DNA from 2 places in the Pseudoalteromonas sp. THAF3 genome. Region 2 is predicted to be linked to the other one. Evidence: predicted binding sites of a transcription regulator. Region 2 holds the regulator's gene; the other holds the start of a gene.
What was found. The regulator MetJ, encoded in region 2, represses methionine synthesis genes. The targets are predictions, from matches to a motif close to TAGACGTCTAGACGTCTA.

Region 1 (8,795 bases), 520 kb from region 2:
CCGTAGTCGCTTTCAATATGTAATGACTGTAATTCGGCTAGGTGAGAGAGAGCGCTAAAGCTATCTATAACCTTACCTTCTAGCCTTAGAGTAGTTAACTTGGGTGTATGGAACAACGCCGATAAATCGGTAATATAATGGTTGTTCAGTACCAGAGTTTTAAGCTCTGGCATGTGCTGAAGGAAGCTTAAGCTTGTTAAATTGGAACCATCGTAACTTAGGGCATTTAAAGACAACGCCTCAAGAGATGTAAAATACTTAAGCTCACTCAAGTTGGTTGCCCTTACTCCAGATATATCAAGCGCTATCATGGATTCTTTGTTGAGTTGACTTAAGTCTAGCGAAGCATTGTAGCATCTTGATGTGCACCCTAAAGTGAGGCTTTTCACAGATGAAAGGTTAACCGAGCTTAGTGACGGCTCTACTGCTTCTAAGGAGTCGAGCGATAATGAGGTAAGTTGGTTTAAAGGTACAAGATTCGCGATATTGCCAATAGGGTTGCCATTGAAGTTCACCTTTTCTAGCGCTGTAAACGCCTGCATATCAGGGAAAGTTGTTAAGCCAGCATTCGTCAATGCTAATGCGCTAAGTTCAGAGAGCTGCTCAAGACCAGTGATATTATTAATTGTATAGCCATCACATGAGACTGAGGTAAAACCAGTATCGACGTTGTTATCTTCTAAGCACTGTATTAAAGCATTGTCAGCGATCATTTCTGTCTGTAATGGCGCATATGCTTGTGCATTTACATCCACTTGTTGAGTGGTTGTGCTTCCTTCATCATCGGTAACGGTGATGCTAAATGTGTAGGTTTGCGTCTGTGCAATATTAGGAATTTGGACACTAAGGGTTGCTGTATCGGTGGCCTCTAATTGCAGCGTATTGCCCGCAATTTGTTGCCACTCGATATTGGCAATTTCACCATCGTCTGAGAGTGTCGCCTCAATTTCCACCATATCACGTTCTTTTACATCCATTTTTGTGACAAGATCGATGATAGGGGCCTGGTTTTGGGGAGCCGGTGGTGTGGGAGTTTCAGGCTGTTTATCGTCGCTGCCGCCACAGCCAAATAGGGTAAGCGCTGCAGCCGCAGCAAAAATTCCCTTTCGAGAGTACATAAGATATATCCTTTATTAATCTAGTATTCATAAAATCGGCACCGATTGTACCGACATAAGAAATAAAGTGAAGAGTAATTACCCTAAAATAGTATGAGGGACGAACCGAGAGGTATCTTTGGTGATGGGGCCGTCATCTTCGCGAATAGTGAGGCCGCAACTTTGGTGCCCGACGACCCAAGAGCCGATCAAGGTGTGATTACCGGCAAACACGGGTAAGGGTGCTAACGCTTGAGTAATAAAGCCTTCGCTACCGTAACTACCGCTTTGGTGCACACGGCCCTTGTCTGGATGCACCCAAGTGATATTCTCGCCTTCGCGGCTAAACAGGGGTTTATTCACAAAGCCTTGCTCCAGCCCATCGCCTTCTTCACCGCTAAAGTAGGCGGCTAGGAGATTCGGGTGGCCGGGAAACATTTGCCACAGCAGCGGTAATATGGCTTTATTCGATAACACAGCCTTCCAAGGCGGCTCGACAAACAGGGTGTCGGTGCTGAGCACATGGGGGGCAAAGTCGTCATGCAGCAACTCTTCCCAAGGGTAAAGTTTAAAGAGTTGCGCGATAGGAGCATGTTCTAGGTCAGTGAGCTGGCCGTGCTCATCAACGCCAATATCTTCAATGGCCATGCGTGCCGTGGGCATACCTGCTTGATAGGCACAGTCCTGTAAATAACTGACGGTGCCTTTATCTTCAATTGAGTCGCGACTGTGGACAAAGTGCAGCAATTCGCGGTTAGAGAAGAAGTTAAAACGCTCAATGAGCGCCTCTTGAATACTATTGAATTGATCACTTTGCCGTGGCAATTTGCCTCTATCTACTTGCTGTTCCAGCCACAGCCATTGGAAAAAACCCGCTTCATAGATGGAGGTGGGGGTATCGGCGTTGTACTCCAGTAATTTGGCAGGGCCGTTGCCGTGGTAACTAAAGTCCATACGGCCATATAGGCTAGGCTCTTTGTTGTGCCAACTGGTGGCGATAAAGTCCCAATACTGCTCGGGCAAAGCGAACTTGCGCAGCCAATACTCGTCACGTACAACTTTGTCGACTAACTGCAAGCACATTTGCTCCAGTTCATTGGTCGGTTGCTCTAAGTCGTTCTCAATTTGCTCTAGAGTGAATTGGTAATAAGCGCTTTCATCCCAGTACTTTTCACCATCAATGCGGCAAAAATCAAAGCCGAAATAATCGGCCTGAGCGGCTAAATCCGGCCGCTCAGCAATAGGGTGGCGAAACATCTACCCACCAAAGCTACGTGATGAAGCACGGCGGCCAAAGCCTCCTCGGCTACGAGTAACGCGCTTGGGCTTAGAAGCGTATTTAACTTTAGACTTTTTCACCATAGTGGTGCCGCGATTGTTGACTGAGCCAATGTAATCATTGTTGGCATTGCGGAAGCTGAAAAAGTCATCGCGTGAGCGATAAAGGGGCTTCGCACCTGAGTAGTAATTCCCCCCTAAAAACGCGTATTTTTTGCGTTTTTTCTTCTTCATAAGGTCTAAACCTTCATCCACCGCCTCAGCGACGGCGGCGATCATAAAGCCTGCCATAATGGGTCGCCAAATACTGCCTTCTTGCTCACAGCGCTCAAACCCGAAGTCATTTTCACAGAGGTTTTCATTGGCGTACTTTGGCGCTTCAATATCGTGATTAGCCAAGGCCTGTTGGTATTGTGCTTGGCATACATCGCGTTCGACGCCAAAGTCGGTGCAATCATCTACATCGGTAAATAATAGTGCTGGTTCTTCAGGGTCGGTGCAGCCACTGAGTCCGGCACTGGCACCGAGCATAAGTGTCAGTTTAAGTTTGTTAGTACGTTTCATTGCCGCCTCCTTAGTAGGTGATACAGGCAGCGTTGAGAATACCGGTGGCCAGTGAAGCAACCCCTAAAAATGCCCCTGCGCTCATATGGCCCTGGGCAATTTTTTCAGACAACTTCGGCATGTATAAGCGCACTAAGAAGAAGGTCACTAATTGCATAATGCCGGCGATAACGCCCCAGATGGCAAAGTCTAGCAGCGAGACCGAGTTCACCGCTGCACTGGCAACTGGAAGGGTAAAGCCAATGAACGCGCCACTAAACGCGGTGGCAGCGGCGGCATTGTTTTCCTTCATCAAGGTCCATTCGCAATGCGGGGTGATAAGGGTGTAAATGAATAGAAAGGCTAGGATAAGTAGGTAGCCTAAACCAAAGTACATGATAAAAGGGACAAAGCCCTGGATGGATTCCATGATCATTATTGTGCTCTCACTGCAATCGTTATTATTGTTCGGGCGCAGCAAGCTGCGCTAACTCCCTGTGCAGTAGCTTATCATCACCCACGTTAAGTTCAATAAGGCGTTTTAAATGAGTGGCACTGTCAATATCCATTTTTACACAATGTAAGCCAATGTGTTGCGGCTCAATGTGAGCCACTTCAGCAAGCATATCAATATCAACATCACTGCCAGATAGGTGGAAAATAAGCTCTACGCTTTGACCTAACTGTGGGTTGAAGTCATCAGGGTGGCTTACCAAAGCGCCATTTAAGGAAAGATCAAGTAAATGACAGCCATGATGCTGGTTATTAAATACCACTAGGGCGGGGCGTTGAAAAATAACACGAGTGAAGTTTCTGCGATTTTCCATAACAGTTCCTGTATTGGCGCGTCTCCCTCCAGTGTAGTAGCCAGCCTTGAGGTTGTCCTTGGCTGTGAATGACTTTTTTCGCTATTTCAATAAGCTAAAAATATCACCTTGGTCATTAAGTAGTGGCGCGTTAGCGCAATCACAGTGCCATACATAGGTGGATGCCAAGGGCACAAAAAAGCCCCATCGAGATGGGGCTTTTTTATGTGGTTAATTAACCAATCTTTTTATACTTAATGCGCTTCGGTTGTGCAGCCTCGGCACCTAAGGTTTTCTTCAACCACTGTTCGTATTCGGTGTAGTTACCATCGAAGAAGTTAATTTGGCCTTCGTCGCGATAATCAAGAATATGAGTGGCGATACGGTCTAAGAACCAGCGGTCGTGCGAGATCACCATGACACAGCCAGGGAACTCGAGAATTGCATTCTCTAACGCCCGCAAGGTTTCAACGTCTAAGTCGTTGGTTGGCTCATCGAGAAGTAATACGTTGCCGCCTGCTTTTAGTAGTTTGGCTAAGTGCAAACGGTTGCGCTCACCGCCGGAAAGGTCTTTGACGTATTTTTGCTGATCATTACCTTTAAAGTTAAAGCGTCCCACATAGGCACGGCTTGGGAACTCAAAGTTGCCCACTTTCAACACATCTTGACCGTCTGCGATTTCATCAAATACGGTTTTACTCTCGTCCATGTTGCCACGGAATTGGTCAACGGTGGCGAGTTCAACGGTTTCACCTAGAGTGATTTCACCACTATCAGGCTTTTCCTCGCCGCTGAGCATTTTGAATAAGGTCGATTTACCAGCACCGTTGGCACCAATAATGCCGACAATCGCTCCCTTAGGAACGCTAAAATCAAGGTTATCAATAAGCACACGGTCGCCAAAGCTTTTGTTTAAGCCCTGTACATCAATGACCTGATCACCTAAGCGCGGGCCAGGTGGAATAAACAGCTCATTGGTTTCGTTACGCTTTTGATAATCGCCTTGTTGTAGTTCAGCAAATTGCGCCATACGCGCTTTTGATTTTGCTTGGCGACCTTTCGGGTTTGAACGTACCCACTCAAGCTCTTGAGCGATGGATTTTTGTCTTGCTTTCTCAGCTTTTTGCTCTTGTTGCAGACGTGCGTCTTTTTGCTCAAGCCAAGAAGAGTAGTTGCCTTCCCACGGAATACCTTCGCCACGGTCCAATTCGAGGATCCAGCCGGCCACGTTATCAAGGAAATAACGGTCGTGGGTTACCGCCACTACAGTGCCTTCATAATCATGTAGGAAGCGCTCTAACCAAGCGACAGATTCAGCATCTAAGTGGTTGGTAGGCTCATCGAGAATAAGCATATCCGGCTTTTCAAGCAATAAACGGCAGATTGCTACACGGCGACGCTCACCCCCTGATAAATGCTCAATCTTGGCATCCCAAGCTGGCAGTCGTAATGCATCTGCGGCACGCTCTAGGGCGTTATCAAGGTTGTGGCCATCGTGGGCTTGAATAATGGCTTCAAGTTCGCCTTGCTCTTTGGCAAGCGCATCGAAATCGGCATCTTCCATGGCATACTCAGCGTATACTTGGTCAAGGCGATCAAGAGCATTTTTAACTTCACTGACCGCTTCTTCTACAACTTCACGCACCGTTTTGCTTTCATCAAGCTCAGGCTCCTGAGGAAGATAACCAATTTTAATGCCAGGTTGAGGATGTGCCTCACCCTCAAAATCTTTATCCACGCCAGCCATAATGCGTAGTAAGGTCGATTTACCTGCGCCATTTAGGCCAAGTACACCAATTTTAGCGCCAGGGAAAAAGTGCAGAGAGATGTCTTTTAAGATGGTGCGTTTAGGGGGCACCACCTTTGACACGCGACTCATCGAGAAAATAAACTTATCAGGTAAAACCATGAAAGGAGCCTTTACAATGTGACTAATTTAAACTGCCGTTATTGTAGAGTCTCTATGGTGAAAGCGTCAACGAATGGCCCGTTAATTTGCCAATAATATAGCCACTCCAGCCAGCGCCAGTAAACCGCCCGCTATCATACGCCAAGTCACCGGCTCGCGTTTAAAAAAGCCAATCGTCATGACCATCAGCGGGGCGGTGGCAAAAATAGTTTGTGCGATAGCCGGGTCGGTATGCTGCACCGCCGCCAATTGCAGCCACAAGCCAACGAAGGTGCCAAAAAAAACAGCCACGAGCAGCCAGCGTTTGTTATCAATACCGTGCAGTCGAATGGCTTGGTATAGGTCGCTGCGTTTTATAATCATTACCAGTAAAGCCACGCTCAATGTGCCGGCAAGGAGGCGAATAAGGGCGGCCCATAGGCTACTCATCGACTCAGTATTCATAGCCCCTTTTGACATCACCATGCCACTGGCTTGGCACAAAGCCGCAAGTAATGCGAAAGCCACGCCTTGAAAGTAAAACTTCTTATCAACTGGGGGCAAGTGGCGTTGAGGTAATACCGCGAGGATCACCCCCACCGAAGTGATGGCGATGCCCAACCAGGCCAGTAGCGGTAAGTACACACCTAACAGCACAACATTAAGTATGCCAGTTAAGGCTGGGGCGAGAGATTCAATTATTAAGGTTCGTGCTGGGCCAATACTGCGCAGGGCGCTAAAGTAGGCGCTATCGCCAATGGCAATACCGATAACCCCACCGGCGATAAGCCAGCCCCATGAGGTGAGCTGCACTGGTATGGCGCCATCGCCAAGTAGCGCCATGGCAATTACCATCATTAAAGAAGCGAGTAAGCCTTTACTTACATTTAGTTGCAGCGGTGAAAGGTGATGACTGAAGCCTTTGTACAATAAGGTAGAAAAGGCCCAAACCACGGCTGCACTGATTGCTGCAATTTCACCTATACCCATCATCGACTCTTTGTTAGTTAATCGCGGGCATTATTGCAGTTAACTCATTCACTGCAACTTTATTTTGGACGTCTAAACATCTAGAGGTTGAAATTTCCAGTGTGGCGTTCATAATAGCCTCTTATCTTTTAATTCGGAGTACCGCCATGCCCATTACGGTTCAAGACGCTTTGCCAGCGATTATGGAGCTGCGCCAAGAAAACGTATTCGTGATGCCAAAAAGTCGCGCTCGGACTCAAGAAATCCGGCCCATGCGCTTGGCTATTTTGAACCTGATGCCGAATAAGGTGGAAACCGAAGTGCAATTTATTCGTCTGCTGGCGAATACGCCATTGCAGGTCAATGTTGACTTGCTGCGTTTAGATACGCATCGCTCTAGCGCTAACTCAGAGCAGCATCTGGATATGTTTTATCAGTATTTTTCAGATGTTAAAGACAACAATTACGATGCCTTGATTGTCACCGGCGCGCCCTTGGCCCACTTAGAGTATGATGAAGTAGGGTATTGGTCGGAGCTACAAGCGTTCTTTGATTGGGCGGAGCACCATGTGACCTCGACGCTATTTAGTTGTTGGGCGGCGCACGCTGGGCTTTTCCATCATCATGGACTTAAGCGTCAATTGCAGAAAAATAAGTTGTGCGGAGTGTTTGAGCATCAGTGTTACTTTGACCACGCGGCGTTAACCCGAGGCTTTGACGATCGCTTCTTAGTCCCGCATTCGCGTTATGGCCATATTGATATTGCTGCGATAAACGCCTGTAAAGAATTAGTCGTGGTAGCAGGTTCGCCCAAGGTAGGTGCTTACTTACTTAAGAATCAAAGCGGTTCGCAGGTGTATATCACAGGACACCCTGAATATGATGCCGATACCCTGAAAAAAGAGTATTTACGTGATTGCGACAAAGGCGCTGACGCACCGATGCCAGAAAACTACTTCCCTCATGGCGACCCAGCGCAAGAGCCCTCGAAAACCTGGCAAAGCCATGCCTTTTTGTTATTCTCGAATTGGCTCAATTACTACGTTTACCAAACCACTCCCTATGATATTAATCTGGTTAGCCAGGATGTAAGGACTAACAACTATGCCGAATAAACGTGATGCATTAACACTGGCCCTCAACGAGCGCATTTTAATTTTAGATGGCGCCATGGGTACGATGATCCAACAGCATAAGCTCGAAGAGCATGATTATCGTGGTGAGCGGTTTCAAGATTGGCATGTGTTGGTCAAGGGGAATAACGATTTATTGAGTCTCACTCAACCGCAGTTAATAGCACAAATTCACCGTGAATATTTGGCAGCGGGCGCTGATATTATTGAGACCAATACCTTTAACGCCACGACCATTTCCATGGAAGATTATGACATGGCGAGCCTAAGCCGTGAGATTAACCTCGAATCGGCCCGACTGGCACGCGCGGTGGCCGATGAATTTACCGCTCGCGAGCCACACAAACCGCGCTACGTGGCCGGCGTACTGGGGCCAACATCAAAAACCTGCTCGATCTCACCGGATGTTAATGATCCGGGCTATCGCAATATCACCTTCGATAAGCTGGTGGCCGCGTATATCGAATCGACCCTGGCGCTGATAGAAGGTGGTGCCGATCTGATTTTAATTGAAACCATTTTCGATACCCTCAATGCCAAAGCCGCTTCCTTTGCGGTAGAAGAAGCGTTCGAACAGGCCGGAGTGATTCTGCCGGTGATGATCTCCGGCACCATCACCGATGCTTCGGGTCGAACCTTGTCAGGGCAAACCACCGAGGCGTTTTATAATTCCATTCGCCATATTAAACCGCTCTCCATTGGCTTGAACTGTGCGCTAGGGCCAGACTTGCTGCGTCAGTATGTGGAAGAGTTGGCCAGTATTTGTGAAACCTACACCTCGGTGCACCCCAATGCAGGGCTGCCGAATGAATTTGGCGAATATGATTTAGAAGCCGAGGAAATGGCACAAGAAATCATCGACTGGGGGGAGCAAGGGTTTATCAATATTGTCGGTGGCTGTTGTGGGACCACGCCCGAGCACATTAAAGCCTTTAGTGATGGGCTAAAAAACACCGCTCCACGTACTTTGCCTGAGCTGCCGGTGCGCATGCGTTTAAGTGGCCTTGAAGCCTGTAATCTCAATTAAGGGGCCAATAACATGAATAATACTGCAACTTTTACCAATGTCGGCGAGCGCACC
Region 2 (8,795 bases):
CATGCTTTGGCACATTGAAACTAACGCGTATGGTGCCAAACTTCGGGTTTGGAGAGCGATACGGCCTATTTAGAGGTAACCCCCATGAAAGAAGGTATCCACCCTAAGTACGAAGCAATCAACGCAACGTGCTCTTGTGGCAACAAATTCCAGACAAGCTCTACCCTGTGTAAAGACATTCACCTAGACGTATGTTCAGAGTGTCACCCTTTCTACACTGGTAAGCAAAAGATCCTTGATACAGGTGGTCGTGTAGATCGCTTCAATAAGCGCTTCGGTGCGCTTAGCAGCAAGAAGTAATCTTTGCTTGTCGAGAAAAGCACCTTCGGGTGCTTTTTTTGTGTCTATGATTTTTATCCATCCCCATTATTCATACTAGCCATTTCACCTTAAGCTCTAGCTCATTTAAAGTGACAAAAAAGCACAATAATGACGCTAAAGTTCACTAAAATTCACTTACTTTGTTATTAGCGAACAATAAGATTCGTTATCCGATCGGTATTCTTTTTAGTTATATTAAGTTATTCGGATATAGCATTATGCATGGCTTTAGGTGGTTTTTTATGCATGCATAAGTCCCTATAGTGCATGGAATATCAAAATTTACACATAAAGCTTTAGATAATGTGCATGAATTTGGGCTTAAAACCCTGTAATTTCGTACAACAGGATAGACCTGATATTGCTTGAATATATTTAGAAAAGCGGTATGGTTTGCCTTAACTAGCTGAACTCTCACATACATTTCTAGCAGGATACTCGTTCATGTCTGACTTTCGTGAAAAAGCCCTCGATTACCACGCTAACCCCGTTCCAGGAAAAATTAGCATTGAACTCACCAAAAGCGCCGAGACCGTTAACGATCTCGCTTTAGCCTACAGCCCAGGTGTTGCAGAGCCGGTGCGTGAAATCGCTGCCGATGCTAACAATGCTTATAAATACACGGCCAAAGGCAATATGGTTGCTGTGATCTCTAATGGCAGTGCCATTTTAGGGTTGGGTAACTTAGGGCCGTTAGCGTCTAAGCCGGTCATGGAAGGCAAGGCACTACTGTTTAAGCGTTTTGCTAATCTTGATTCCATCGATATCGAGGTGAAGCATCGCACCACGGAAGACTTTATTAACACTGTAGAAAATATTGCCGATACCTTTGGCGGTATTAACCTCGAAGATATTAAAGCCCCAGAGTGCTTCGAAATCGAGCAAGCGCTCATTGAACGCTGTAATGTGCCAGTATTTCATGATGATCAACATGGCACTGCTATCGTCACGGCCGCAGGCATGCTAAACGCTTTAGAAATTCAAGGTAAAGATATTCGTGATGCTCTGATCGTGTGTTTGGGGGCTGGCGCAGCGGCAGTTGCATGTATGGAACTGCTTATTAAGTGTGGCGCCCAGCGCGAGCATATTTACATGCTTGACCGTAAAGGGGTGATCCACACGCGTCGGGATGACTTAAATGAATATAAGCAATTATTTGCTAACAACACCGATAAGCGCACCTTGCAAGACGTTATTGCTGATGCTGATGTGTTCGTTGGTGTTTCTGGCCCAGATTTGCTCTCAGCTGAAGACCTTAAATTGATGGCCGACAAGCCAGTCATTTTTGCCTGTTCTAACCCAGACCCAGAAATTAAGCCGGATGTGGCACACAGTGCGCGCAAAGACTTAATTATGGCCACTGGGCGCTCTGACTACCCGAACCAGGTGAATAACGTACTGTGTTTCCCATTTATTTTCCGTGGTGCACTGGACGTGCGTGCCACCGCTATCAATGATGAGATGAAAATTGCCGCTGTAGAGGCTATTCGCAGCATCGCCAAGGAGCCAGTACCTGAGTCAGTGTTAACGGCATCTGGAGTGAGCGAATTAGAGTTTGGCGCGCAATACATTATTCCCAAGCCCATGGACCCACGATTATTGCCACGCGTAGCGAAAGCCGTGGCGCAGGCGGCTGTGGAATCAGGTGTTGCGCAAATTGATATGCCAGCGAATTATATGGCTGAGTAATCACTTTACTACTCAGCGCCAGAAAAAAGAAAACCCAAGCTTAGTGCTTGGGTTTTTTATGGCTTGCAAAGAGCAATTGCTTCACTAACCGCTTTTCATACAGGCCGACTTGCGACATGTATGAACAACACTAAGCTAGCTCCTGCAATGAGGCCTAATGCTCAGGGGTTAGTTAAACTTGCTTGTCTTTGTTAGTCCTCTCCGATAACAGGCACTTCCACACCCATTTCTTCCATAATTTTTCTCACCTCTTCCGGTACCTTCTCCGGATTATCTTTTCGGAGATCTTCGTCATTTGGCAGCGGTTGACCAGTAAAGGCATGTAGAAATGCTTCACACAGCAACTCACTGTTGGTGGCATGACGAAGATTATTCACCTGGCGGCGAGTACGTTCATCGGTTAATACTTTTAAAACATTGAGCGGGATGGAAACGGTAATTTTCTTTACCTGTTGGGCTTTTTTTCCATGCTCCGCATAAGGGTGAATGTATTCACCATTCCACTTGGCCATAATTTGCGTCTTATTTTTGGTCACTTAGGCATCAATAAGGGCGAAATTTTATCGCGTTGGTAAGGATAGTCAAATATTCATAAATTAGCTATTTAGACGTATAAATGTTTTGACTTCTAAATTGTGTTAATTTAACCTTTTGGACGTCTAAACATCCATTTTCTTGATTGGGGGCAAATATGTCACAACTAAAAAAAGACACCATCGCCGTGCGCCATGGTATTGATGCTGATAAGCACCATGGTGCGGTGGTGCCACCCATTCATTTATCGACCACTTATTCCTTTGCCGATTTTGATAGCAAACGCGAATATGATTATGGTCGTAGTGGTAATCCCAATCGGGATATTTTGGCGCAGACCTTAGCGCAACTAGAGGGAGGTGAGCACGGAATTATCACCGCGACAGGTATGGCCGCAGTGCATCTAGTGACGCAGCTACTGACACCCAATGACACCCTAGTGATCCCCCATGATTGTTATGGCGGCAGTTATCGCTTATTTACCTCTTTAGCCAAGCGGGGGTTGCTCAAGGTCGAGGTTATCGATTTCACTCAATCAAACTGTTACCAACGCTTAGTGGCCGCCAAACCCAAACTGGTGTGGATTGAAACGCCCAGTAATCCCATTTTGCGACTCACGGATATCCGCGCAGTGTGCGATGCCGCGCAGAGCATCGGTGCGCTGGTTGCAGCCGACAACACGTTTTTATCTCCCGCCTTACAGAACCCGTTGTTATTGGGTTGTGATGTGGTGGTGCACTCGACCACTAAATATATCAATGGTCACTCCGATGTGGTCGGTGGTGCGGTGATCACCAAAACCAAAGAATTGGGTGAAGAGCTGGCATGGTGGGCTAATAATATTGGCATTACCGGTGCCGCTTTCGATAGCTATCTCACCCTGCGTGGTTTGCGTACCTTGAAAGTGCGCCTTAAGCAGCATGAAGAAAATGCCTTGGCGATTGCTCAATACCTTGAACAGCATCCTAGTGTGCAGTCAGTTTACTACCCAGGGTTGAGTTCGCACCCACAACACGACTTGGCAAAAGCGCAGCAACAGGGCTTTGGCGGTATGGTGAGCTTTGATATTAAAGGTCAGCTGCAAGACAGTGCAAAATTCCTTACTTCAGTAACGCAGTTTACCTTAGCGGAGTCGTTGGGCGGGGTGGAAAGCCTTATTTGTCATCCCGCGACCATGACTCATGCGGGCATGGATAAAGCCGCGCGACTTGAAGCCGGGGTCGGCGACACGCTTATCCGGATTTCTGTAGGTATTGAAGATAAACAAGATCTTATCGATGACTTAGAAGCCGCTTTTAACGCGTTAGCAAGAAAATAAGAGGATACTATGACTCAGGTTGTACATAAGTTTGGTGGTTCGAGTCTCAGCAACGCGGCGCGTTACCATGCGGTCGCCAATATTGTTATCGGCAACAGCCAACTCGGTGACGTGGTGGTGGTCTCTGCGGCGGGCAAAACCACGGATACGCTAGTGAAGTTGTGGCAGGCCTACCAACAGCACGATAGCCATGGCTATCATGATGTCTTGCAGTTGCTACGCACCCATCAGCATGAGCTTATTGATGAGCTATTAGCTGCGCCCCCGGCAAACGCTCTGCAGTCACAGCTTAATAGCGAGCTTCAGCGCATAGCCGAGCAGTTGCAGACCAACACCTTAGATGAGGCGTCCTTATTAGCCCATGGTGAACTGTGGTCGGCCCGCTTGCTCGCGACCTATTTGCAGCAATTAGGCTATGCTGCGCAAGATCTTGATGCGCGGCAGCTACTGTGTGTGCACCAAGGGCAACTACTGCATTTGGATAACGAAAAGCTCTGCGAGCGCCATATTGCCAGGGATAAAATCAACGTTGTAACGGGGTTTATTGCCGCCGATAGCAACCAGCAAACAGTCACCTTGGGACGCAATGGCAGTGACTACAGCGCCACCTTATTGGCCCGTTATGTCAACGCCAAACAAGTTTGCATATGGACCGACACGCAGGGGGTTTTCAGCACCGACCCACGTAAAGTAGCCGATGCCTTAAAGTATCAAAAAATTTGCCGTGGCCAAGCCAACCGCCTGGCCCAGTTAGGTAATCCGGTATTGCATGCGAAAACGCTGTCGCCTTTGCAAGGTAGCGCCATCAAGCTATCGGTGCGCAGCTCCTATGACAGCGATGCCAGTGGCACTGAGATTGTCCGCGAAGGTTACTGTAAGCATAAACGTTTTTTGACCACCATAGAGGGCGTTGACCTATATCGTGTGTCGAGCCTTAAAGTGGATGAACTGGCAACCTTAAGCCAGCTTATACAGCACACCATAGGCCACTTTCAGCAGCAGGGGGTAGACTTTTTGATTGTACCCAGCGCCCATAGCACTCTTATCTCCCGTGAGCTGGGAGAGCGTGGACAACTCGTTGAGTCAAACCTCAATGGGTGCGCCTTAGTCAGCCCAAACCAGTATACTCAGCAAGGCTACCAAGAAATGCTGGCATGCTTAGAGCAACTTAACTTAACTATCCGCTTTAGCCACTGCGATCAAGACTACGCCTTGGTACTGACCGATCAAATCATTGATGCCGATAGCTTAGGGAAGGTACACCGCACTTTAATTGGTGCACACCAGCAAATTGCCGTGATTGTCGCCGGCCTTGGAAATGTGGGCAGTGTGTTTTTACAACAGTTTACGCAGCAGTTAGCGCGTTTAGAGCAGCACTTTGAGGTAAAACTGGTTGGTCTACTGCGAAGTCGCAGCATGTTATTTGACCCCTGTGGGTTAGACCCGCAGAACTGGCAAGGTCAATGGTTAGAACAAGCAGTTCCCTATCAAAGCGAGCAGTTGTGCGAACGCCTCAATGAGCTTGATTACGAACACAAGGTGGTCATTGATATAACCGCCAGTGAGTCATTCAGTGGTTTATACCCTGATTTTGTGCGTGCTAACTGTCATTTGATCAGTGCCAACAAGTATGCCGGAACAGCGCCACATAGTTGGTATCAGTCGTTACGTAACGAGCTGGCAGAGCGCAATCTCAAATGGCGTTATAACACCAGTGTTGGCGCTGGGCTACCCATTAACTTTGCATTAGCCGATTTGCAGCGCAGTGGCGATGAGATCACCCGTATTCAAGGTGTGTTTTCTGGGACGCTATCATGGCTATGCAGTCACTATGATGGCAGCCAAGCTTTTTCTGAGCTGCTTTTTGCGGCGCAAAAGTTAGGCTTTACCGAGCCCGATCCGCGTGAAGATTTATCCGGCCGAGATGTACAACGTAAGCTGTTGATCCTCGCACGCGAGTTGGGTTTGCAGTTGGACATTGACGATATTGAGCTAAGCCCGCTGATGCCAGAGTCTTTAGCACAAGGGAGCTGGCAAGATTTTCTGGATAACATTGCCTTACTTGATGACTTTGTTGGCACCCACGCACAGCAGGCGCAAAAAGAGCAAAAGGTACTGAGGTACAACGCTGACTTACGCATTGTTGATGACAAGGTAAAAGCCCAAGTGGGTCTTGTTGCAGTAGCACAATCCAACCCCTTAGCTGGATTAAGTCCGGGCGACAATATCTTTGTCGTTAACAGTCGCTGGTATGCGCAGAATGCCTTGGTTATTCAAGGCCCTGGTGCAGGGAAAGAGGTCACCGCTGCAGGTGTCCACTCAGATCTCTACTGGCTTATTGAGAGTCTTAGTTAATGCGGTAACAGGGTAATAAAAAAGCCAAGCATTATTGCTTGGCTTTTTTATTTAGAAGAGTTCGTCTTCAGTGGGCAGCTCAGGTTCATCCTGCCCTTGAGTTTCGAAGATCACCGGCGGCGCTTTTTCCACATATTTAGTGGGGGCAGTCCCTTTTATAAAGTATTCGAAGCGGCTGGTGTGGTCATTTTGATGACTCAATAATCCTGATTTTAGATCAATTCGTACTGATTCCAGTCCTTCGGGTGGCTCGATAGGGGCCGCAGGCTCATCTTCAAGGGCCACACGCATGTAATCAATCCAAGCCGGTTGCGCTGTTTTTGCACCAGACTCGGCACCAAAGGTTTGTCCTTTCCCTAAGTTGTTGTTGTAACTGGTGCGCCCTAGTGGGTTACCTGGGTTATCGAAGCCAACCCACACTGTGGTCATAACATTGGCGTTAAAGCCACTAAACCAGGTATCGACCGAGTTGTTAGTGGTGCCGGTTTTACCTGATAAATCACGGCGCTTTAACCGCGTCGCGCGCCAGCCAGTGCCATTCCAGCCGGTGCCATGCTTCCAGCTGCCACCACCCCAAATTGCACTGGTCATCGCATCGGCAATTAAGAAGGCATTCTGTTTAGAAATAACCCGTGGTGCGCATTGCGGTAACTGGGTATCAGTAGTCTCTGTGCTGTCAGTGTTGTCGGGGTTACCCTCACTGGCGCCGCTGGGCTCAAGCATTGCCAGCTCTGCAAACATTTCATTACTGCGCTTTTGCTCTTCAGAGCAGGCCTTATAGGGGTGAGCTTGCATTAGCACTTCGCCTTCGGCGCTTTGTATTTCGGTAATAAAGTAAGGCTCAACTAAATGTCCACCATTTGCGAAAGCACTCATACCGCGAGCTAATTCTAAAGGTGTTAATGAAGCACTCCCCAGCGCCAGGGTTTCATTGCGCGGAATATCTTCATCATGAAAGCCAAACTTGAGTAAATGTTCAGCGGCAGGGTCAACACCTACGCCGCGCAGCAACCTGACTGAAACCACGTTTTTTGACTGCGCTAAGGCACGTCTAACACGGATCGGGCCGACATATTTAGCTGGGCTATTCTTGGGTCGCCAAGCAACACCTTGGCTTTTATCCCAGTGGTTTATCGGCGCATCGTTAATAATGGTTGCTAAGGAGTAACCGTGCTCTAACGCCGCTGAGTAAATGAAGGGCTTGATGTTAGAGCCAACTTGGCGCTTTGCTTGAACCGCTCGATTGTACTGGCTTTGTTCAAAGCTGTAGCCGCCGACAATCGCCTTTATGCGGCCATCTTTAGGGTCAATAGAGACCAGTGCACTGGATGCTTCGGGAACTTGCGCTAACAGCGGGCGGCCGTCATTGTCGAAACGATACCAAATCTGTGCACCTGCAGAGAGAATATCGGCTGCGCTCTTCGGAGCGTAACTTTGACGAGACTGGGTAATAAATTTGCGCGCCCATTTTAATCCGTCCCACTCTATGGTGAACCGTTCACCTAATTCATTAAGTACTTCAACGGATTGTTCGTCCACACTCATCACCACTGCACCATGTAAGTCGGCGAGTGGGTTAAGGCCCTGTAAGTGGGCAATTAACTGTGGTTCGTCAAGAGGAGCTTCGGTTTCGCTATCCCATAGCACGGCTTCGGGGCCGCGATAACCATGGCGCATATCGTAAGCATATAGATTATCACGCAATGCTTGCTGAGCTGCTTGCTGCACTCTTGACTCTACCGAGGTGTAGACTCGCATACCTGAATTATAGGCTTGCTCCTCGCCATACTGAGCAACTAACTCGGCGCGCACCATCTCAGAAATATAAGGAGCATAAAGCTCTATCTCGGCGCCATGGAAACGGGCGGTAATTGGTTTGTTAGTTGCCTCATCAAACTCAGCCTGAGTGATATAGCCCTCATCTAACATCCGGCCTAACACCACGTTACGACGATTTTTAGCACGCTCAGGGTTGCGGATAGGGTTAAGTGCAGAAGGTGCCTTAGGTAGGCCTGCAATCATAGCCATTTGCGCTAAATCAAGCTCTTGTAGAGGCTTTCCATAGTACACTTGTGCTGCAGCACCGATGCCAAAGGCACGATTACCAAGCTCAATTTTGTTGAGATAGAGCTCGAAAATTTCGTCTTTGGTTAATAATTGCTCAATATGCAATGCAATAAATATTTCTTTCACTTTTCGGATGTATGCTTTTTCCCGAGTAAGAAAGAAGTTTCGTGCCAGCTGCATGGTGATGGTACTTGCGCCTTGGCGCTTTTCACCGGTCGAGATAAGAACGATTGCACTACGGACAATACCGATAGGGTCGATACCGTAGTGATCGTAGAAACGATTATCTTCAGTGGCCAGGAATGCATTCAGCATAGGCTGAGGTACTTCGCTGATTTTTACGGGAATTCGCCGTTTTTCACCAAACTGGTTGATAAGTTTTCCATCTCGGGTAAATACTTGCATTGGAGTCTGCAATTTTACGTCCTTTAGCACCGCCACACTGGGGATGTCAGATCTGACGTAAAGGTACAGCCCAGCTAGTACGATGCAGCCCAAGAGGACACATATG

Region 1: metA (homoserine O-succinyltransferase) is a predicted target of MetJ. The motif match lies at 6,668-6,685, and genes of this name have one in related genera.

What each region holds. Positions count from the first base shown of each region.
Region 1 covers NZ_CP045418.1:829,383-838,177, forward strand. The annotation lists gene FIU82_RS03800 (hypothetical protein) at 1-1,118, opposite strand, end outside; gene FIU82_RS03805 (glutathionylspermidine synthase family protein) at 1,197-2,354, opposite strand; gene FIU82_RS03810 (DUF1190 domain-containing protein) at 2,355-2,939, opposite strand; gene FIU82_RS03815 (DUF350 domain-containing protein) at 2,950-3,354, opposite strand; gene FIU82_RS03820 (PilZ domain-containing protein) at 3,380-3,745, opposite strand; gene ettA (energy-dependent translational throttle protein EttA) at 3,960-5,633, opposite strand; gene FIU82_RS03830 (DMT family transporter) at 5,715-6,605, opposite strand; gene metA (homoserine O-succinyltransferase) at 6,749-7,696, shown strand; gene FIU82_RS03840 (homocysteine S-methyltransferase family protein) at 7,686-8,741, shown strand; gene metH (methionine synthase) at 8,754-8,795, shown strand, end outside.
Region 2 covers NZ_CP045418.1:311,816-320,610, forward strand. The annotation lists gene rpmE (50S ribosomal protein L31) at 85-300, shown strand; gene FIU82_RS01470 (malic enzyme-like NAD(P)-binding protein) at 766-2,010, shown strand; gene metJ (met regulon transcriptional regulator MetJ) at 2,202-2,522, opposite strand; gene metB (cystathionine gamma-synthase) at 2,702-3,862, shown strand; gene metL (bifunctional aspartate kinase/homoserine dehydrogenase II) at 3,872-6,217, shown strand; gene FIU82_RS01490 (penicillin-binding protein 1A) at 6,269-8,795, opposite strand, start outside.